3 regions of the Streptomyces sp. NPDC050619 genome follow, and region 2 is predicted to be linked to each of the others. Evidence: riboswitches for the same ligand, from Rfam matches in the RefSeq annotation. Region 2 holds a riboswitch; each other region holds the start of a gene.
What was found. Region 2 has a riboswitch for cobalamin ahead of AB0I77_RS08985 (ribonucleoside-diphosphate reductase subunit alpha). Riboswitches for the same ligand answer to the same signal wherever they lie in the genome.
Positions count from the first base shown of each region.

Region 1: linked by a shared signal. The riboswitch ahead of AB0I77_RS29475 (HoxN/HupN/NixA family nickel/cobalt transporter) and the one ahead of AB0I77_RS08985 (ribonucleoside-diphosphate reductase subunit alpha) in region 2 are both predicted to bind cobalamin.
Region 3: linked by a shared signal. The riboswitch ahead of AB0I77_RS11140 (cobalamin biosynthesis protein) and the one ahead of AB0I77_RS08985 (ribonucleoside-diphosphate reductase subunit alpha) in region 2 are both predicted to bind cobalamin.

Region 1 covers NZ_JBFAIR010000020.1:23,769-31,004, forward strand. Annotated here, with positions in the region: tRNA gene AB0I77_RS29445 (tRNA-Met) at 107-180, opposite strand; gene AB0I77_RS29450 (dihydrofolate reductase family protein) at 360-1,496, opposite strand; gene AB0I77_RS29455 (MarR family transcriptional regulator) at 1,569-2,084, shown strand; gene ribA (GTP cyclohydrolase II) at 2,243-2,905, shown strand; gene AB0I77_RS29465 (response regulator transcription factor) at 2,945-3,595, opposite strand; gene AB0I77_RS29470 (histidine kinase) at 3,583-4,734, opposite strand; gene AB0I77_RS29475 (HoxN/HupN/NixA family nickel/cobalt transporter) at 4,822-5,982, opposite strand; cobalamin riboswitch at 6,009-6,234, opposite strand; gene AB0I77_RS29480 (metalloregulator ArsR/SmtB family transcription factor) at 6,314-6,664, shown strand; gene AB0I77_RS29485 (PP2C family protein-serine/threonine phosphatase) at 6,946-7,236, shown strand, end outside.
Region 2 covers NZ_JBFAIR010000004.1:135,140-142,375, forward strand. Annotated here, with positions in the region: gene mctP (monocarboxylate uptake permease MctP) at 1-607, shown strand, start outside; partial or broken gene AB0I77_RS08980 (GNAT family N-acetyltransferase) at 894-965, shown strand; cobalamin riboswitch at 1,002-1,143, shown strand; gene AB0I77_RS08985 (ribonucleoside-diphosphate reductase subunit alpha) at 1,266-3,626, shown strand; gene AB0I77_RS08990 (ribonucleotide-diphosphate reductase subunit beta) at 3,626-4,633, shown strand; gene AB0I77_RS08995 (nucleotidyltransferase family protein) at 4,712-5,335, shown strand; partial or broken gene AB0I77_RS09000 (helix-turn-helix domain-containing protein) at 5,389-6,128, shown strand; gene AB0I77_RS09005 (cytochrome P450) at 6,125-7,236, opposite strand, start outside.
Region 3 covers NZ_JBFAIR010000005.1:72,881-80,116, reverse strand. Annotated here, with positions in the region: gene cobN (cobaltochelatase subunit CobN) at 1-459, opposite strand, end outside; gene AB0I77_RS11145 (cobyric acid synthase) at 456-1,964, opposite strand; gene AB0I77_RS11140 (cobalamin biosynthesis protein) at 1,961-2,902, opposite strand; cobalamin riboswitch at 3,000-3,142, opposite strand; gene AB0I77_RS11135 (CU044_2847 family protein) at 3,367-3,711, shown strand; gene AB0I77_RS11130 (serine protease) at 3,692-7,236, shown strand, end outside.

The DNA of each region.
Region 1 (7,236 bases), on a different contig from region 2:
CGACGCGTTCACGCGGGGTGACGGCGATCGAGCCCGCCCTGCCGGCCGTCGTACCGAAACGCACCGAGGGCCGGAACCCTTTCGGATTCCGGCCCTCGGCCTTCAGTAGCGGGGACAGGATTTGAACCTGCGACCTCTGGGTTATGAGCCCAGCGAGCTACCGAGCTGCTCCACCCCGCGTCGTTGTAAGACCAGCATACGCCATCTGCGGGGGCCGAAGTACACGGGTTTTCGTCCACTGCCCTTTACGGGGTGTTTTACGACGGCTTCCACCCCGTTTCGACGAAGAATTTCCAGCCCCGGCCGGGCTGAAGACACTCACCTGCCCCGGCGCCAAGAGGCGCTCGTGATCAATACAGCTAGCGCAACAGATGCCGATTCGGCACCTTCGCCAGCTCCTCGAACTCGGGCAGCAGAACCACCTCCGCCCCTGCCCCCACCAGCACCCCACTCCCATCGGCCCCCGCCACAAACGTCTCCGGCTCTCGCCAAGCAGTCACCACCCGCCGCACCCCCGCCTCCAGAATCAGCCGAGCACACGGCACCGGCCGGGACGCCCGCCGAGCGCACGGCTCCAGGCTGCTGTAGACCGTCGCGGACGCCAGCCGCACATCCCCCGGCCCGATCTTCGCCAGCGCCGCCTCCTCCGCGTGCACGACCGGATCGCCCTCCCGGGAGTACCCCCGCGCCAGCTCCGTCCCGTCGGCCGCCACCACCACCGCGCCCACGCTGAACGCCGTCTCCGAGGGCGGGCACAGGGCCGCCAGCTCGCAGGCGCGGGCCAGCCAGTGCCGGTCGGCGGCGGACGGGAGGCTGCCGGTGCCGGGTGCCGTCGGCTCGTACCGGATGAGGACCACGTCGCCGATGGGCCGCGTCTCCACGAGCCGGAGCCGTCCACGCTGATACACACCCGGCCCGAACAGCCGGGGCGCGTCCGGATCGCCGACGAACAGCGGGGCCAGCACCAGCTGGAGCTCGTCGGCGAGGCCCTGCCGGAGCAGCTGGGTGTGGATCTGCCCGCCGCCCTCGACCATCAGACGGCGGACCCCCCGGACGTCGTACAGATGCTCCAGCAACAGCCGCCAGTCCAGTTCACCACCCTGAGAAACCAGAGGCACCACCTCCGCCGTCAGCCCCACCCCCCGAACCCGCCCCGCCCCCTCCTCCGTCGTATAGACGATCTTCTCCCCACCCGTGTGCCAGAACTTCGCCGTCGGATCGAGCTCGCCCGACCCGCTGACCGTGACCTTGAGCGGATACTCCGGATTCCCCGCGGCGACCCGCGCGGCCCGCCGCTCCGGCGAGTTGACCAGCAGCCGCGGGTTGTCGGCCCGAATGGTCCCCGCGCCGACGAGGATCGCGTCGACGGACGCCCGCACCTCGTCGACCCGGTCGAAGTCGGCCGGGCTGGAGAGCAGCAGGCGGTCGGGGCCGGTGTCGTCCAGGTAGCCGTCGAGGGAGACGGCGGCGGAGAGGAGGACGTACGGGTGAGGCATCGGCGCGGTCCCTCTCGAAGGCGGCGGCACGGCGGGCTTGGTTCAAGTTTGAAACAAACCTACACTGGGGGCATGACGACTCGCTGGCTCACCTCGAAGGAGCAGCGCGCCTGGCGCGCGTACGTCGCCGCGTCGCTCCTCCTGGAGGACGCGATCGACCGGCAGCTCCAGCAGGAGGCCGGCATGCCACACCTCTACTACTCCATCCTCGCCTACCTCTCCGAAATGCCGGAGCACCGTCTGCGCATGACCGATCTCGCGGAGAAGCTGAAGATCACCCGCAGCCGGCTGACGTACGCGGTCACCCGCCTGGAGAAGGACGGCCTGCTGCGGCGCGAGAACTGCCGAGGGGACAAGCGGGGCAGCGTCGCCGCGCTCACCGAAGAGGGGATGGCGGTGCTGGAGCGGACGGCGCCCGGCCACGTCGAGACAGTCCGCGCCTCCCTCTTCGACCGGCTCACTCCGGAGCAGGTGGATCAGCTGGAGGAGATCTGCACGGGGATCGCGCAGGGGCTCCAGGGGGACGACGCCCAGTCCGCACCCGAGGACGTCCCGTGGCGCCGACGCTCCTCTCCGTCCTGCTCATAACGCCTCCCGCTCATAACGCGCCCCGCCCAAAACGCCTACAACGCCCATAACCTGCATCACAGAGCATTGCTTCAACTTTAAAGCATGGGGTAGGGTCCCTAGCCGTAGATCTGTTTCAAATCTGAAGCAGATATGAGCACCGGACCCGGGAGAACCCCATGCCCGACTTCCCCACCGCCACCCCCCGCTCCCGCGTCCGCGTCCCCCTGCGCTTCCACGACGGCTACGGCGTCGACGCCGACCTGGTCACCTTCCACGGCCTCGCCGACGGCCAGGAACACCTGGCCGTCGTCCTCGGCGACCCGGCGCCCGGCACCACCCCGCTGGTCCGGCTGCACTCCGAGTGCCTGACCGGGGACGTCTTCGGCTCGGCCCGCTGCGACTGCGGACCGCAGCTGCGCGAGGCGGTCGAGCGCATCGCCGACCGCGGCGGCGTCCTGCTCTACCTCCGCCAGGAGGGCCGCGGCATCGGCCTCTACAACAAGCTCGACGCGTACGCCCTCCAGGACCAGGGCCTCGACACGTACGCCGCCAACACCGCGCTGGGCCTGCCCGAGGACGCCCGCGACTACACGGCGGCCGCCCAGATGCTGCGGGCCCTCGACATCCCGAGCCTGGACCTGCTCTCCAACAACCCCGACAAGGCAGACCAGTTGAGGGATCTCGGCATCGACGTCCAGGACAGGATCCCGACCGGCGTCTTCACCACCGCGCACAACGTCCGCTACCTGCGCGCGAAGGTCCTCCAGACCCAGCACACCCTCCCGCTGGGCGAATTGAGGGAGCAGCCGGAACTGCTGGCGGAACGTCACGCGGGCTGAGGACCCGCTACACCATTACCCGGAACGGCCGTACCGGCGTCACTCCGGCGCGTGCGCCAGATACGCCAGTACGGCCAGCACCCGGCGGTGCCCGCTGTCCCTCACCGGCAGCCCCAGCTTCAGAAAGACGTTGCCGATGTGCTTGTGGACCGCGCGCTCGGTGACGACGAGACTCTTGGCGATGGTGGCGTTGTCATGCCCCTCCGCCATCAGCTTCAGCACCTCCCGCTCCCGCGGAGTGAGCGAGTCCAGCGGAGTGTCCCGCCGCCGGGACAGCAACTCGGTCACCACCTCGGGATCGAGAGCGGTCCCCCCACCCGCGACCCGCTCCAGCGCGTCGAGGAACTCATCCACCCGACCCACCCGGTCCTTGAGCAGATAACCCACACCACTGCTCCCACCACCCAACAACTCAGCGGCATACGACTCCTCGACATACTGCGAGAGCACCAGCACCGGCAGCCAAGGAATCTCCTTACGCGCCTCCAGCGCCGCACGCAGCCCCTCGTCACGGAACCTCGGCGGCATCCGCACATCCAGCACGGCCACATCCGGCCGGTGCTCCAGCAACGCCGGCACGACCTCGGGACCGGTGCCGACGACGGCGGCCACCTCATGCCCGGCGGACGTCAACAGCAGCACGAGTCCTTCCCTGAGCAGGGCGTTGTCCTCGGCGATCACCACACGCACGGCAGCTCCACATCGATCACGGTCGGCCCTCCGGCCGGGCTGGTCACATCGAACGTCCCGTCCAGCGCCGCGACCCGCCGCCGCATGCCGAGGAGCCCCGAACCACCGGCCTCGTCGGCGCCGCCCCGGCCCTCGTCGCGCACCCGCACCGTCAGCCCGCGCCGGGTGCGGGCGAGCCGGACCTCGGCCCGCGTCACCCCGCTGTACTTGGCGACGTTGGTCAGCGACTCGGCCACCACGAAGTAGGCGGCGGCCTCCACGGCCGCGGGCGCCCGCGGGCCCTCGTCCACGCCGTCGTCGTCGACGGACACGGTGAGTCCGCTGCCGGCGGCCAGCGCCCGCACCGCGCCGACCAGTCCGCGGTCGGTGAGGATCGGCGGATGGATGCCGCGCACCACGTGCCGCAGCTCCGTCAGCGCCTCCTCGGCCTGGTCCTGGGCGTCGTCCAGCAGCTTGCGCGCGGCCTCGGGATCATGGTCGTAGGCGCGCTTGGCGAGCCCGATCCGCATGGACAGGGCCACCAGCCGGGCCTGCGCACCGTCGTGCAGGTCCCGCTCGATGCGGCGCAGCTCGGCACCGTGCGCGGCGATCGCGTCGGCCCGGGTCTCCTTCAGCTCCTCCACCCGCGCGGCCAGCTGGGCCTTGGGGGACGGCATGAGCAGTACGGTCGACCAGTGGGCCTCGATGTCCGCGAGCCGCACGATCAGCGGCAGCACCACCGCGCGCCGCCGCAGCAGCCCGCACCACACGCCGTCGACGACCAGCCCTACGGGCCACAGCGGCAGCGCGAGGAAGACGAGCGCGCCGTAGAAGTAGTAGGCGAGCATCCAGCGCAGATCGATGAGCGTGCTGGGATCGCGTACGGCGATCCGCAGGCGCTCGCGCAGGGTTCCGTCGAGGCCCTGATAGGCCTCGGGAATCCGCCGCTCGGTCCAGGCGGACGTCAGCTGCCGCTTGGCCCCGGCGATCCGGCGGATCAGCAGCACCGTCTCGGGCAGTATCCACGCACCGACCACCGCGAGCGTGCCGATGGCGGTGATCAACAGCACGGTGATGAAGATCCACACGCCGAACGCCATCGCCGCGGCCACCACGAGATGCACCGTGGCCCACGCGGCGCGCTGGACCGTTTTCCACATGGGGCAAAGCTAGAGGACGCGGGCCGGGCGGTCGGGTGAGGAGGCACCCGTGTGAGGGTGTAGCGCGCTACACCCTCACACGGTCCCTCAGCCGGTGTCGGCAGGGCGGACGGCCCAGCGCTCCTCGACCCTGGCCAGCCGCCAGTACGCGAGGGCCGCTGCCCAGACGACCACGAACAGACCGACGATGACGTAGCCGACGTTGTCCAGGTCCAGGCCGGCGATCCAGCCGGTGACGCGGTCGCGCAGGCCGAGTTTGTCGTGCAGGACGCCCACCAGCTCGATGGTGCCGACGAAGAAGGCCACCGCGATGGACAGGCCGGTGATGGCGAGGTTGTAGAAGACCTTCCGCACCGGGTTGGAGAACGCCCACTGGTAGGCGAAGTTCATGAACGTGCCGTCCAGCGTGTCGAACAGGCTCATGCCCGCCGCGAACAGCAGCGGCAGGCACAGGATCGCGTACCAGGGCAGCCCGGCGGCGGCACCGCTGCCGGCCATGGCCAGCAGCAGGACCTCCGTCGTCGTATCGAATCCGATGCCGAAGAGGAAACCGAGCGGGAACATCTGGCCGGGGCGGGTGATGGACTTGGTGAACCGGCCCAGCACGCGATTCATGAAGCCGCGGGCGTCGAGGTGCGCCTCCAGCTCGGCCTCGTCGTAGCGTCCGCCGCGCATGGCCCTGAAGACGCGCAGGATGCCCAGGAGCGCGACCAGGTTGAGGGCGGCGATGAGATACAGGAACGATCCGGAAACCGTCGTACCGACGGTCCCGAGGATCTGGTGGCTGCGGGACCCGTCGTCCATCAGGGTGCCCGCGAGCTTCGCCCCGCCGGCGACCAGCAGCGCCATGACGACCACCACGCTGGAGTGCCCGAGGGCGAACCAGAAACCCACCGACACGGGCCGCTTGCCGTCCGCCATCAGTTTGCGGGTGGTGTTGTCGATCGCCGCGATGTGGTCGGCGTCGAAGGCGTGCCGCATGCCCAGCGTGTACGCGGTGACGCCCAGTCCGACCCCGAACGCCTTGGAGCCCATCTCGTAGTGACTCGGTATCACCAGCAGGAACAGAATCCCGAAGGCCACGACATGCAGGGCGACGATCACCCCCAGCAGCCCGGCGGTACGGACGGTGTCCTCACGGCGCCAGCGGAAGGACCCAGTGGCGGCGGCGATTTCGGACCCGCCATGGGGACCGCCATGGGGCGCAGCATGGGGACCACCCTGGGGCACACCTTTGGGCACGCTCATACAGTCACGCTCCAGCACCTCGTGGATCAGCTTCGTGATGCCGTGGCCGGTCTCCTGGCTGACGGGTCGACGCGCCCGCCCCTGCCTTCCCGGCCCGAGGGCCAGTGGCGTCGTACATGGGATGTACATGGGACGGGAACTACCCGATCACAGTGGCGAGGGCCGCTCCGGCCTGAGCCCCGAAGGGCTGTCACCGGTCTTCCCGAACACCACGGCCCGCCCACCCTAGAAGCCACGGCCGACACCTGCAAGGCTGCATATCTGCTCAGGTATCAAGGCAAGTTGAGAAGAAGACATCACCGGCCGCACAGGCAGCTGCGATGATGACCCCATGCACCTCGTCCCCGCGGAGCGGGCCGGCCTGCGCACCATCGACGGACATCGGGTCTGCGATGCCATCGCCGCCGTCGGCGAGCCCGATCACGTACGCACCTGGGCCGACCGCTTCTCCCTCCTCGCCGACCCCGGCCGCCTGGCCCTCCTCCTCGCCCTCCACGGAGCCGGCCCGCTGGCCGTCTCCGACCTGGCCGTCGCCACCGGCATGAAGGACACCGCCGTCTCCCAGGCCCTGCGCCTGCTGCGCACGGCGGGCATCGTGGAGGGGGCGAAAGACGGCCGGATCGTGCGGTACCGGGTGGTGGACGAGCGGACTTCGGAGTTGCTGAAGCACTGCGCGCGTTGAACGCCGGGTGAGAGTTCGTCGAGCGCGCAGTCAGTGCCCGACCGCATCGGCAATCTCGGCCGCCTGCCCCGTTCGGGCGATTCGCCGGGCGCGGATGCGGTTGCGCGCGGTGAGCCCTGGCGCGGCGCGTGATGATCGAGCGATGCGCATGCTTGCAGGACGAGAAGGCCGTGGACGATGCACACCGGCGATCGGCAATGCGCCATTCAGGCCGGTAGGGGGCGGCTGTGGCCGAGAGTGAGCCGCAGCCCGACAAAACCGGGCAAGCCGGGGGAGCCGGAGTGGACCGGTCGGAAGGATTCGGAGAGCGGTTGCTCGGGGTCCTGCTGGACCGGGCACACGAGATGCCACCGCAGTTGGTCGCTCCGTTGATCGCCGAGGAAGTGTCCAAGGTCGGCGGACGGGACGTCTCGATCCTCCTTCAGGACTATGCGCAGGAGTTCCTCGTGCCGCTGCCGGGGAGGGGGCTGCTGGTCGGTGCACCCGAAGCGATCGGCGACTCCGCGGCCGGCACGGCCTTCCTGCGGATGGCCCCGGTAGAGGTCCCGCAGGCCGGCGGCGTTCGGATGTAC
Region 2 (7,236 bases):
GGCCTTCGCGGCGATCGGCATCGGCGCGCTGGTGCCGGCGGCGATCATGTCGATCGCGGCCGCGAACCTTTTCACCCGCAACATCTACAAGGACTTCATCAAGCCGGACGCGACGCCGGAGCAGGAGACCAAGGTCTCCAAGCTGGTCTCGCTCCTGGTGAAGGTGGGGGCGCTGGTCTTCGTCCTGACGATGGACAAGACGGTCGCGATCAACTTCCAGCTGCTCGGCGGCATCTGGATCCTTCAGACCTTCCCGGCCCTGGTCGGCGGCCTGTTCACCCGCTGGTTCCACCGCTGGGCACTGCTCGCGGGCTGGGCGGTCGGCATGGTGTACGGCACGGTCGCCGCGTACGGCGTGGCCTCGCCGACGCAGAAGCACTTCGGCGGCTCGGCGAAGGAGATCCCCGGCATCGGGGAGATCGGCTACATCGGCCTGACGGCGTTCGTGCTGAACGTGGTGGTCACCGTGGTGCTGACCTTCGTCCTCAAGGCGCTGAAGGCTCCGGAGGGCATCGACGAGACGAAGCCCTCGGACTACACGGCGGACGCGGGCGACCCCGGCGTAGCGGTGGAGCTGCCGCCGGCCACGGCGGGCGCCGCACACTGAGTCGTACGTGCTCACGGGCCGCCGGTGAAATATCCGGCGGCCCGTCTTCGACCCAGCGGACGATGCGCTCCGCCCACCGCATCTACGAACGTCTGGGCTTCGTCCGCACCGTTCCTTCACAGTGAGCGGGAGTGAGTCCGCCTACTGGCACGCTCCGAACGGTCTTGGGCGCACTGGTCGTCCCCCGCGGCCGGAGGCCGCTGATGGGCGCTGCCGCAACCGGGCAGCGACACGGATCCTGTCCGTGGTCCGATCCGGAAGGGCGGAGTCCCTCACGACCTGGCCTCCCGAGCGCGACTGGAACCCGATCCCGCACCTCGACGACATCACTCTGCTCACCTACGAGTTGACGCTCTGACACCGACGCGACACAACATGTGGGGGGTGCTTCCCGAGCACGGCACAAGATGTATGCTCGTGCTCGCTGTCGCCGCAGGGGAATCCGGTGCGAATCCGGAACTGTCCCGCAACGGTGTACTCGCGTGCATCCGCACGCCTGTTCAGTCCGAGGACCTGCCGACAGCGTGCCCGGCCGTGCGGTCGGGTGCCCTGACGTCCGGGCCTCGTGGAATGGGCCGGTGGACGCGACGCCGTGTGCGCTCGTGCCGCCCCCCTGTCCCTCCGCAAGGCCCCCGTGCCGAGCGAGGGAGAGCCCCACGTGACCATCGCGCCAGCCGAACCGGCTTCAGCAGCCCTGGAGAACGACGGTCCCAAAGCCGCGTTGCTGCGGACCCTGACCGAGCTGACCGCCGACCTCCCCGACGCCGACCCCGGCAGAGTCGCCGCCGCCGCGCTGCGCGGCCGGTCCGCGCACGCGGACGGCACGGAGTTGCGCGAGCTGGCCACCGAGGCGGCGGCCGGTCTCATCTCCGAGGACCCCGCCTACTCCCGGCTCGCCGCCCGGCTGCTGACGATCAACATCGCCGCCGAGGCCGCCTCCGAGGGCGTCACGTCCTTCACCGAGTCCGTCGCCGTGGGACATCGGGAAGGGCTCATCGCCGACCGTACGGCCGAGTTCGTGCGCATCCACGCCGACCGCCTCGACGCGCTCGTCGACCCGGACGCCGACGACCGCTTCGGCTACTTCGGCCTGCGCACCCTGCACGGCCGCTATCTGCTCCGGCACCCCCTCACGCGCAACGTCATCGAGACGCCCCAGCACTTCATGCTCCGGGTGGCGTCCGGTCTCGCCGAGGACGACACGTCGAGGGCCCTCGACGAAGTCGCCGCGCTCTACCGGCTCATGAGCCGCCTCGACTACCTCCCCTCCTCCCCCACGCTCTTCAACTCCGGCACCCGCCACCCCCAGATGTCGTCCTGCTACCTCCTCGACTCCCCCAAGGACGAGCTGGACTCCATCTACGACCGCTACCACCAGGTCGCCCGCCTCTCGAAGCACGCCGGAGGCATCGGCATCGCCTACTCCCGCATCCGCTCCCGCGGTTCGCTGATCCGGGGCACGAACGGGCACTCCAACGGCATCGTCCCGTTCCTGAAGACCCTCGACGCCTCGGTCGCCGCCGTGAACCAGGGCGGCCGGCGCAAGGGCGCGGCGGCGGTCTACCTGGAGACCTGGCACTCCGACATCGAGGAGTTCCTGGAGCTGCGCGACAACACGGGCGAGGACGCCCGCCGTACGCACAACCTCAACCTCGCGCACTGGGTCCCGGACGAGTTCATGCGCCGGGTGAACGCGGACGAGCAGTGGTCCCTCTTCTCCCCCGCCGACGCGCCCGAGCTGGCCGACCTGTGGGGCGAGGAGTTCGACGCGGCGTACCGCGAGGCGGAGGCAGCCGGCCTCGCGCGCAGGACCATCCCCGCCCGTGACCTGTACGGCCGTATGATGCGCACCCTCGCGCAGACCGGCAACGGCTGGATGACCTTCAAGGACGCCGCCAACCGCACCGCCAACCAGACGGCCGAGCCGGGGCACGTCGTCCACTCCTCCAACCTCTGCACGGAGATCCTGGAGGTCACGGACGACGGGGAGACGGCGGTCTGCAACCTGGGGTCGGTGAACCTGGGCGCATTCGTCTCAGGCAGCGACATCGACTGGGAGCGGCTGGACGAGACCGTCCGCACGGCAGTCACCTTTCTGGACCGCGTGGTCGACATCAACTTCTACCCCACGGAGCAGGCGGGCCGCTCGAACGCGCGCTGGCGTCCGGTCGGCCTCGGTGTGATGGGCCTCCAGGACGTCTTCTTCCAGCTGCGCCTGCCCTTCGACTCGCCGGAAGCTCGTCAGCTCTCCACGCGCATCGCCGAGCGCGTCATGCTCACCGCGTACGAGGCCTCCGCCGACCTCGCCGAGCGGAGCGGCCCGCTGCCGGCCTGGGAGAAGACCCGTACGGCCCGGGGTGTCCTGCACCCCGACCACTACGACGTGGAGCTGACCTGGCCGGAGCGCTGGGCGGCCCTGCGGGAACGTCTGGCCACCACCGGCCTGCGCAACTCCCTCCTCCTCGCCATCGCGCCGACCGCCACCATCGCGTCCATCGCGGGCGTGTACGAGTGCATCGAGCCGCAGGTCTCCAACCTGTTCAAGCGCGAGACGCTGTCCGGCGAGTTCCTCCAGGTCAACTCGTATCTGGTGAAGGAACTGAAGGCGCTGGGCGTCTGGGACGCCCGCACCCGGGAGGCGCTGCGCGAGGCAAGCGGCTCGGTGCAGGGCTTCGCCTGGATCCCCGAGGACGTACGGGCCCTGTACCGCACGGCGTGGGAGATCCCGCAGCGCGGACTGATCGACATGGCGGCGGCCCGGACCCCGTTCCTGGACCAGTCCCAGTCGCTGAACCTCTTCCTGGAGACGCCGACCATCGGCAAGCTCTCCTCGATGTACGCGTACGCCTGGAAGTCGGGCCTGAAGACGACGTACTACCTGCGCTCGCGCCCGGCGACCCGCATCGCCCGCGCGGCACAGGCCCAGGCCGAGAAGACCGTCCCCGTACAGCAGACGGCCGACCCCGACGCCGTCGCCTGCTCCCTGGAAAACCCCGAGTCCTGCGAGGCCTGCCAGTAATGCCCACCCAGAACCTGCTCGACCCCGGCTTCGAGCTGACTCTGCGCCCCATGCGCTACCCGGACTTCTACGAGCGCTACCGGGACGCCATCAAGAACACCTGGACCGTGGAGGAGGTCGACCTCCACTCGGACGTCACCGACCTCGCGAAGCTGACCCCGGGTGAGCAGCACATGATCGGCCGGCTGGTCGCGTTCTTCGCGACGGGCGACTCGATCGTGTCGAACAACCTCGTGCTGACCCTCTACAAGCACATCAACTCCCCCGAAGCGCGCCTGTACCTGAGCAGGCAGCTGTTCGAGGAAGCGGTCCACGTCCAGTTCTATCTGACCCTCCTGGACACCTACCTCCCCGACCCGCAGGACAGGGCCGCGGCCTTCGACGCCGTGGAGAACATCCCCTCCATCCGCGAGAAGGCCGAGTTCTGCTTCAGGTGGATCAACGAGGTCGAGAAGCTGGACCGCCTGGAGACCCAGGCCGACCGCCGCCGCTTCCTCCTCAACCTCATCTGCTTCGCCGCGTGCATCGAGGGCCTGTTCTTCTACGGCGCCTTCGCGTACGTCTACTGGTTCCGCAGCCGGGGTCTGCTGCACGGGCTGGCGACCGGCACCAACTGGGTGTTCCGCGACGAGACGATGCACATGAGCTTCGCCTTCGAGGTGGTCGACACCGTCCGCAAGGAGGAGCCGGAGCTGTTCGACGACCGGCTCCGGCAGCAGGTCACCGACATGCTGAGGGAGGCCGTCGAGGCCGAGCTCCAGTTCGCGCGCGACCTCTGCGGTGAGGGGCTCCCGGGCATGAACACCGACTCGATGCGGCAGTACCTGGAGTGCGTCGCCGACCAGCGCCTGACCCGCCTCGGCTTCGCCCCGGTCTACGGCTCCGAGAACCCCTTCTCCTTCATGGAGCTCCAGGGCGTCCAGGAACTGACCAACTTCTTCGAGCGGCGCCCTTCGGCGTACCAGGTGGCGGTGGAGGGCACCGTGGACCTGGACGAGGACTTCTGACAGACGTCAATGGTGATCCGGGCCGCGTGTGCGGCGCGGCCCGGATCACCATCATTTCCCCCGAGGTGAGCAGAGCCGATGATCAGCCGTCTCCCTCTCGACGAGCAACTTGAGTCCCTGCGTGCGGTGCTCTCACGAAACGATGTGCTGACGGAGGTGCTGGCGCGCACCGCGGCACTGAATCTGCCCGGGTGGTACGTGACGGCGGGCTGCCTGTTCCAGACCGTGTGGAACGTGGTCACCGACAGGCCACCGGCCGGCGGCATCAAGGATTACGACGTCTTCTACTTCGACGCCGGCGATCTGTCCTGGGAGGCCGAAGACGCGGTGATCAAGGCCGGGCGGGAGGCCTTCGCCGGCCTGCCCGCAGAGGTCGAGATCCGCAACGAGGCGCGGGTCCACCTCTGGTACGAGGACAAGTTCGGCGTGGCGTGTCCGCCGTATGCCTCCACCGAGGCGGCGATCGACAGTTTCGCCGCGACGACGTGCTGCCTGGGCGTGCGGCTGGAGGCCGACGGCCGGTGGCGGGTGTATGCGCCGCACGGCCTGGCCGACGTGTTCAACCTTGTCCTCCGGCCGAACCCGGTACTCGCCCCGCGGTCGGTCTACGAGGCCAAGGCAGCACGTTGGCGAGAGCGATGGCCGGAGTTGACCGTGCTGGACTGGCCCGCCGGGCCTCCTGGACCTCCTGGACCTCCCTGATCTGGCGGTCGATACGCGGCGAGCATTCCGATCAGGGCTTCTGTCTGTGTCGTCGGCTGGACGAAGCCGACCTGATCGCCGTGCCCGCCGGGACGAGTACGTCACGCGCGCGTACCCGCCCGAGCTGCTCGACGCCCTGGTGCGGGGCGCCCGGGTGCTCAGCGTCTGCTCCGGTGTCTTCGTGCTGGGCGCGGCCGGGCTGCTCGACGGGCGGCGGTGCACCGTGCACTGGCGGCACGAGGACGAGCTCACCCGGCGGTTTCCGCGGGCGATCGTCGAGCCGGACGTGCTGTACGTCGACGAGGACCCGGTGATCACCTCGGCCGGCACCGCCGCCGGCATCGACGCCTGCCCGCACATCGTGCGCAAGGAGCAGGGGCCCGAGGTCGCCAACAAGATCGCCCGGCGGATGGTCGTACCGCCGCACCGGGACGGCGGCCAGGCCCAGTACATCGAGCGGCCGCTGCCCCGGTCGCAGTGCGACACCGTCGGCGAGGTGCTGGTGTGGATGGAGCAGCCCGCCGACCTCGCGCACATGTCCCCGCGCACCTTCGCCCGCCGCTTCCAGCAGGAGACGGTTACGACTCCCTACCGCTGGATCCTGCGCCAGCGTGTGCTGCTGGCCCAGCGGTTGCTGGAGGCGACGGACGAGACGGTGGACGCGATCGCCGGTCGAGCGGGGTTCGGCAACGCGGCCGCGCTGCGCCACCAGTTCATCCGGGCGGTGGGAACCACCCCGAACGCCTACCGGCGCACGTTCAGAGGACCCGAGGCGGGACCGGAGGCCGCCTAACCCCTCGGCACCGCCTTCAGCAGCAGCCGCTTGGGCCGCAGCGTGATCCCCACTCGGGGCGACTCGTCGGCCTCCGGCAGTCGTTCGAAGCGCCACTTCGGGATCACGGTCGCCAGGATGACGCCGAGTTGGGCCACCGAGAAGTGGTCGGCCGGGCATTTGCGATTGCCCGCGCTGAAGGGACTCATCGCGTACTTCGGCACCTCCTTGGAGTGTCCCGGAAGCCAGCGGTCCGGGTCGAAGTCGAGGTGCTGCTCGTAGGATCGCGGGTCGCGCTGGAGGGCGAGCGGGCTGTACACGATGTCCGCCCCGGCCGGAATGCGATACCCGCCGAGTTCGGTCTCGGCCATGGCCCGCCGCGTCAATATCCATACCGCGGGCCGTATGCGCAGCGCCTCGGTGATGACATTGTTCGTGTGCGTGAGCTTCCTGAGGTCGCCGAATGTGACCGGGCCGTCACCCACGACCGATGTGACCTCTTCACTCACCCGGTCCGCCTGTTCCGGATGTTCGGCGAGCAACTGCAAGATCCACATCAACTGGGACCCCACGGTTTCGCTGCCCGGGGTGAGTATCGCTATGACCTGATCATGCACCTCCTGGTAGTTGACCGGTTCACCCTTTCCGTCCTTTGCCTCCAGCAAGGCGGTCAGCAAATCGTCGGGCTTCTCGGCGGCGGCCCGGCGTTGGGCGATGACCTCGTCGGACAGCCGGTGCAATTCGGCCAGCGCCCGGTCGAATTCCCGGTGGGACGGCAGTGGCAGCCGGTAGAACGGGCCGAAAGAGAGGATCATGCGCCGGTACATACCGCCGAACACCGTGGCGAGGGCGGTGCTCAGCCGCTCGGCGAGATCGTCGATGTGCTCGATCTGGAGGAAGCACCGGGCCGTCATGCGCACGGCCAACCGGAAGGCCTCCGCCGTGACGTCGACAGTGTCCCCCGGCTGCCAGCGCGCGGCGAAGGTGAGCGACTCCTCGACCATGACCCGCTCGTACTCGTGGATCACCTCCTTGCGGAACGAGGGCTGGATCGTCTGCCGCTGGCGCCGGTGCCGCGCACCGTTGCTGGTCGCCACGCCCTTGCCCAGCAGTACGTCCAGGGTGTCCC
Region 3 (7,236 bases), on a different contig from region 2:
CGGGCGCCCCTCTTGCGGCGCGGGCGAGCCATGGACGCCGTACTCGGGCATCTTCCGCGGCTCGACGAACCCCTCGCCCGTCAGCAGCACGGTGTCCGAGAGGAAGCGGGACAATTCAGTCAGGTTCTCCGGGCCGCCCTCGACGAGATACCGCAGCGCCTCTGCCACGACCCCCGCGGGCACGGACGACTCGGCCATGAGCTCCGCGTCGGGCACGCTCTCCCCGCCGAGCAGCACGGTCGGAATCCCGGACGCCTTGAGGGCGGCGAGCCCGTCCTCCCAGGCGCGCTTGCCGCCCAGCAGCCGTACGACGGCGATGTCCGCGCCCTCGAGGAGCGCGGGCAGATCCGCCGCCACGTCCACCCGGGTCGGATTGCCGATCCGGAACGAGGCACCGGAGGCGGCACGCGCCGCCAGCAGGTCCGTGTCGGCGGTCGACAACAACAACACTGTGCTCATGCGGGCGCTCCCGGTGGAATGAAAGGCAGTCCTTGCGGCGCGCCCGACTCGATGAGCCGCCACAGCGCGTCCGTGTCCGCGTGCTGTTCGATCAGGTCGCCGAGCCGGTCGAGTTGCTCCTCGCGCAGCGCGGCGAACGACGTGTCGGCGGCCGGCACGAAACGGCGGCCCGCGGCGGCGGCCACCTCGCGCAGGAACGCCCGCCGGAACCCGTCCGACTCCAGTGAGCCGTGCCAGTGGGTGCCCCAACTCTGCCCGACCCGGCAGCCGTCCAGGAAGGGAAGTCCGCCGCTGATGTCGGCGACCCCGTGATGAATCTCGTACCCCTCGACGCGCTCGCCGAGGGCCTCGCCGACGGGCCGGGTGAGGGTCTTCTCGCGGGCGAACCGCACCCGGACGGGAAGGATCCCGAGCCCCTCCACACGACCCTGCCGGCTCTCGACCTCGTCCTCGATGTGCTCGCCGAGGATCTGGAAGCCACCGCAGACGCCGAGGACGGGCCTTTGCTCGGCGGCTCTGCGGACGAGGGCGTCGGCCAGCCCCCGCTCCCGCAGCCACTCCAGTGCGCGGACCGTACCCCGCGTCCCCGGAATCACCACCAGATCGGCGTCGGCCAGTTCCTCCGGCCGGTCCACGAACCGCACGACGACACCCGGTTCGGCGGCCAGCGCGTCCACGTCGGTGAAGTTGGACATGAGGGGAACGGCACAGACGGCGACCCGCAGCACGTCCTCGCCGACGGGCGGGGCGGTGTTCGACTCCCGCACCGTCCCCCGCAGAGACACGCGCAGCCCGTCCTCCTCGTCGATGCCGAGCCCGTGCCGGAAGGGCAGCACGCCGTACGTCCGCCGCCCGGTGAGCCCGTGCAGCATCTCCAACCCTGGTTCCAGCAGGCTGACATCCCCGCGGAACTTGTTGACCAGAAACCCGGCGACAAGTTCCTGGTCCTCGGGCGACAAGAGCGCGACGGTCCCGAAGAAGGAGGCGAACACCCCGCCGCGGTCGATGTCACCGACCACGAGCACGGGCAGCCGCGCATTGCGCGCCACGCCCATGTTCACGATGTCGGTCCGCCGCAGATTGATCTCGGCAGGACTGCCGGCCCCCTCACAGATCACCGCGTCATACGTGCCCCGCAATTCGGCGAGACAGTCGAGAACGGTCCCGAGCAGCCGCTGCTGCCGCCCGCCGTGATAGCCACGGGCACTCATCTCACCCACGGGCTTCCCCATGAGCACGACCTGACTGCTCTGCTCGCCCCCCGGCTTGAGCAGCACGGGATTCATCAGCGCGGTGGGCTCGACCCGGCAGGCCTGCGCCTGCATGGCCTGCGCCCGCCCGATCTCGGCGCCCTCCCGCGTCACGAACGAATTCAGGGACATGTTCTGCGCCTTGAAGGGAGCGACCTTGACCCCCTGCCGCACCAGCCACCGGCAGATCCCGGCGGTGACGACACTCTTGCCGGCGTCGGAGGTGGTACCGGCGACGAGGAGACCGCCGTTCATGAGGTACGCCCCTTCGTGAGAAGCCGTGCGGCCACGCACCCGCCGAGAGCGAGCCAACTGACGCGTTGCGAGAGTCGTACGGCCCGTTCGACATCCTTTGTGGTGACGGCGCGGCCCGCTCCGTTCAGCACCGGGCGATGCTCCACCCGCCCGCCGTACGACAACGTCCCGCCCAGCCGTACCCCGAGCGCCCCCGCGAACGACGCCTCCACGGGCCCGGCGTTGGGACTCGGATGCTTCGCCGCGTCCGCCCGCCAGGCCCGCACGGCCCCGCGCGGATCCGGACCCGCCACCGCGCTCAGTACGGCGGTCAGCCGCGCTCCCGGCCACCCGGCGAGGTCGTCGAGCCGGGCGGAGGCCCACCCGTACCGCCGATACCGGGGCGACTTGTGCCCGACCATGGCGTCAAGGGTGTTCACGGCCCGGAACCCGAGCAGCCCGGGTACGCCGGCTACGGCCCCCCACACCAGCGCCCCGACCACCGCATCGGACGTGTTCTCAGCAACGGACTCCACCACAGCCCGAGCGATCCCATCGGCATCAAGGGCCTGCGGATCCCGCCCGCACAACCGCGGCAGCCGCGCCCGGGCGGCCTCGATGTCCCCCGCCTCCAGCGCACCCCCGATGCCACGCGCCTCCCGGGCAAGCGAAGTCCCGCCCACGACGGCCCAGGTGGCGGCACCGGTCAGCGCGACGGAGGCGGCAGGGGACGTCCGTACGGCACGAGAGGCGACGGCGCCGAGCGCCATGGCACCACCCGCGCACACGAGGGCATGCAGCGCGCCCCACCCCCGGTGGTCCCGCCACAACACCCGCTCCACGGCACCCGCGGCCCGCCCGAACGCGGCGACCGGATGCCCGCGGCGTGGATCGCCGAGGAGCAGGTCACCGAGGAGGCCGGCGGCGGCGCCGTACGCGAAGACGCGATCGGCACGCATGGACTCAGCCGACCGCTGTCACAGACAGGGTGCTGGTGGTGAACCTCAACAGGCAGCCGCACATGGCGATATGTCCTCACTCAGGGTGTCCACGCCCTGGTTCGACGAGACCGGCGGCGAGAGTTCCTGGCTCCCGGGGCTTCCTACCCCGGTGACAGTGGCGGGACCGCGCCGGATTCGCACCGGCTTCCTCTCCTGCCGCCGTATTGGCTCCGGCAGTCCACCACGGGGTTGGAAGGGCCGTCAACTTGCTGTTGACCTGCGAGAGCGGAGTGTGCTGAGGCCCACATCGCTAGCACGGCGGGGCGGCCGACGGGACCTGCTTGAACGGAATTCCCCTCCACGGGCGGCATTCGACGAACCCGCTTGTGAACGCGGAACGTGAGCGCCTGCAATATCACCCATGCCTCATACGGGGGCGCGGTGGATGCGGGAGGGGACGCACGGTGGCGTACGTGGGCGAGATGCTCCTCGACGACGGTCAGATCGTGCTGCTGGAGGTGGCCGGGGACGGGCCGGCCGGGGTGCGGCGTGTGTCGCGCGGCGCAGTGGTCGCGGGTGCGGCCGAGACCCTCCAGCAGGCCCTCGCCCGAGTGCGGCCCGCGCTCGGCGCGGTGGTCGACGGCGCCCGCGCGTTGCCGAGACCGCCCGGATCGGTGACCGTCGAGTTCGGGATCACGCTCAGCGCGGAGGCGGGGGTCGTGGTGGCGCGGGGGGCGACCGAGGCGCACTTCACGGTGAGTATGCAGTGGGCGAATCCGGACGAGTCCGTCATCCCGGGGCAGCGTGATGGCGACGACCGCTCCTGATGACGAACTCCCGCGGGGTATCGCACGGTTCTGGAGCGCGGACGGGCAGGTCGCCGGCTGCGGCTTTCTGATCGCGGAGCGCACCCTGTGCACGTGCGCGCACGTCGTCGCGGACGCGCTCGGCACCGGCGAGGCGGACCCGGTGCCGCCCACCGCTCCCGTGGCCGTCGACTTCCCCCTGCTGACCCCGCCCTCCTCCCGGCTGAGGGCCACCGTGACCCAGTGGCGTCCGGTGACCGGAGACGGCGGCGGCGACATCGCTCTGCTGACCCTGAACGCGGCGGTGCCGGGGACCGCTCCGGTCCGGTTCGCGGGCGGTACGGCCGTGTGGGACCACCCGTTCCGGGTGCTGGGCTTCCCGTCCCGGACCGAGGACCACGGGGTGTGGGCGCACGGCCGGCTCCGGGCGCCCGTCGGCAAGGGCTGGACCTCCATGGAGTCCCACGGGACGGCCGTCGAACAGGGGTTCAGCGGAGCGCCGGTGTGGGACACCGAGCAGGGCGGGGTCGTCGGCATGACGGTGGCCGCGGACGTCGGCACCGGGGCGACGACTGCGTACCTGATCCCCGCCGCCCTGCTGCTCGGGCTCGACCCGTCGCTGCGGGTCTGCCCGTTCCGCGGCCTGGAACCCTTCCGGGAGCAGGACGCGGCGGTCTTCTACGCCCGCCGGGCGGACAGCGAACGCATCACCGCCGCTCTCCGCGACCACCCCTTCGTGCCGGTGGCCGGGGCGTCGGGAGTGGGCAAGTCCTCGCTGGTGCGCGCCGGCGTGCTGCCCCTGCTCCGCTCCGCGGGCCACACCGTCACGGACTTCGTCGGCCAGCCGGACACCGACCCCGTACGCACCCTGGCGGAGGCCCTCGGCGACCAGTTCCCTCCCGTACGGCACCTCGCACGACACCTCGGCGGCGACCCGGACGCGGCCACCCTGCTCGGCGCCCGCATCCTCGAACACGCCGGTACGGCAGGCCACGTCATCCTCCTCGACCAGTTCGAGGAGACGGTGGGTGCCCGCCCGGCCGACGCCCGGGCGCTGCTGGATGTGCTGCTCCCGATGGCCCGCGCCGTCCACCCGGCCGGCCGCCGTCTGTGCGTACTGGCGACCCTGCGCTCGGCCTCCCTGGAGGAACTCGTCACTGGAGGCCGTGCGGAGGCGCTCAGCGGGACGGTCCAGATGATCGCGCCGATGACGTCCGGACAACTGGACGAGGTGGTGCGGCGCCCGATCGACGCCATTCCCGGAGTGGAGTTCGAACCGGGCCTGGCCGAACTGGTCGTGGCCGAAGCGGGCGGCGAACCGGGCGCCCTGCCCCTGGTGGAGTTCGCGCTCGCGGAGCTGTGGGAGCGACAGGAGCACAGCCGTCTCACCCATGCGGCGTACCGGGAGATCGGCGGTGTCGAAGGAGCGCTGGCCCGGTACGCCGACCACCAGCTGGCCCAGGTCTGCAAGGCACCCGGCGGTCCGGAACCGGCCGTAGCCCGCCGCCTTTTCGAATGCCTGGTGCGCCCGGTGAAGGGCAGGGAGTACGCTCGCGCGGCTCGCGGCTTCGACCAGCTTTCGCCGGAACTCCGCACCACCGCCCAGGCGTTGGCGAACACCCGGCTCCTCGTCATCGCCCGTGACAGTTCCGGGAAGGAGACCGTCGCGCTGGCACACGAGGCGCTGGTGCGGCAGTGGCCGACCCTGCGGGACTGGCTGGACGCATCACGGGCGTTCCTGACCTGGCACGAGAAGCTGCGCGGGCGGCTGCGGGAGTGGGAGGAGGCGGACCAGCACCCGGACCTGCTGCTGCGCGGCCGGGAGCTGTCGGCCGCGCGGACGTCGGCTGCGCTGCGGCCAGCCGAACTCTCCACCGCTGAAACGGAGTTCATCCGCCTCAGCCGACAGCACCGCCGTCGCTCGGTGCGGCGGGGCCGTACGGGGGTCGCTCTGGTCGCGTGTCTGGCGCTGCTGGCCGGTTCACTCGGCTATTTCCTGTACGGCCTGCAGCGCGACGAGAACCAGGACAAGAAGAACGAGGCCGCGAGGGCGCTGGTCGAATACGCCGCCGACCGGGCGCTCGACGAACCCGTCGACGCCGCGCTGTTGGCCGCGGCGGCGCATCACACGAGTGATCTGCCGGAGACGGAGGCGGCGTTGATGCGGCATGCGTGGCCGTTGAGCTCGCTGGTGTCCGTCCATCGGATCCTTCCGGAAGGGGAGGTGAGGGGGGTCGCCGCAGCCGCGGACGGTCGGGTGATGGCGGTGCTGAAAGCCCGCCCGCGCGGGACGCGGGCGTATGTCGTGACGGGATTGGACCGAGGAGCTCCGAAGGCCCGGGAACTGCCCCGGCCCCCGGTATCGATGGACTCCGTGGCCGTCAGTGACGACGGGACGAAGGTCGCCGCGGCGGCGGGATACGGGGATGTGCGGGTATGGCACATCGAGAACGGGGAGCCGGAAAAGAAGCCCCTGTCGTGGAAGTGGGGGAAGGGCGACTTCGCGGATATCACCGACAAGCTGGACTTCTCGGCGGACGGGACCTGGCTGTTGCATCACGTCGAATCGTCCATCGTCCCCTCGGTGTGCGAGGGGACCGACCTGAAGCCCTGGGTGCGCGCGGTGAAGGTCGAACCGAAGGCCATGAAAGGACAGGGAATGTCGCCGCCCGACGAGGTGATGGAGGCGGGGGAATGCTTGTCAGATATCGGCCTGCGATCCGCGGAGCCTGATCATCTGACAGTGGTGGCCGACAACGTGACGACGGATCGGAGTGGCGACACGGAGACGACTTACGCGGTTCGTTCGGTGGAGCTGTCGACAGGACGGATCGACAAGGAGCAGTGGGACTTGGGTGGCGCGACGCTCGGTGCCGGTGGCCGAGTCATGGGGACGAAGGCGAGGAACGGGCTGCTGTGGCAGTCCCGACTGCCCGCTTCGGACAACCGGAAGTCCAAGGGGCAGTGGTCCGAGGAATTCAGTACCGACGCCACCGGTCGGTACCTGACCATGGATGCCGGCAACATCAACATGGACGGTGACCCCGACGCGCTGCGGCTGGTCATGCAGGACCCGATTACTGGCCTGCGCCGTTCAGCGGTCCTTCCCTGGGGCACCGCCGACGGCGAAGGCACGGTGATGACACACGTGGGCAAGAAAGTTCTCGCCCATGCGGTACTCGGCCGTGACGTGCTGGCGTTCGATATGCGTAGGACGGTCTACCCGCTCGGGTGGGGAGGATCCACCGGCACCTCTGCGGTGGACCGTCTCGCCCGGGGCACCATGCTTGTGGCCCTGACCAGCATCCAGATCGAAGAAGGGGAAGAGGAAGCCGTCTACGAGGCGGTTCTCGACGAGCGGGGTCGCCGGATCCACAAAGCGGACTCAGACCGGTTGAGCGACGTTGTCGTCAGCGAGGACGGCTTGAGCTTCGTCGAGTGGAGCGAATACGGCTGGAATCTGCGCACCACGGCCGATTTCACGTCCAAGAACGAGAAATCACCGTCTTCCGCGAGCGACACGCCGAGACCCGACAGTGACATGAG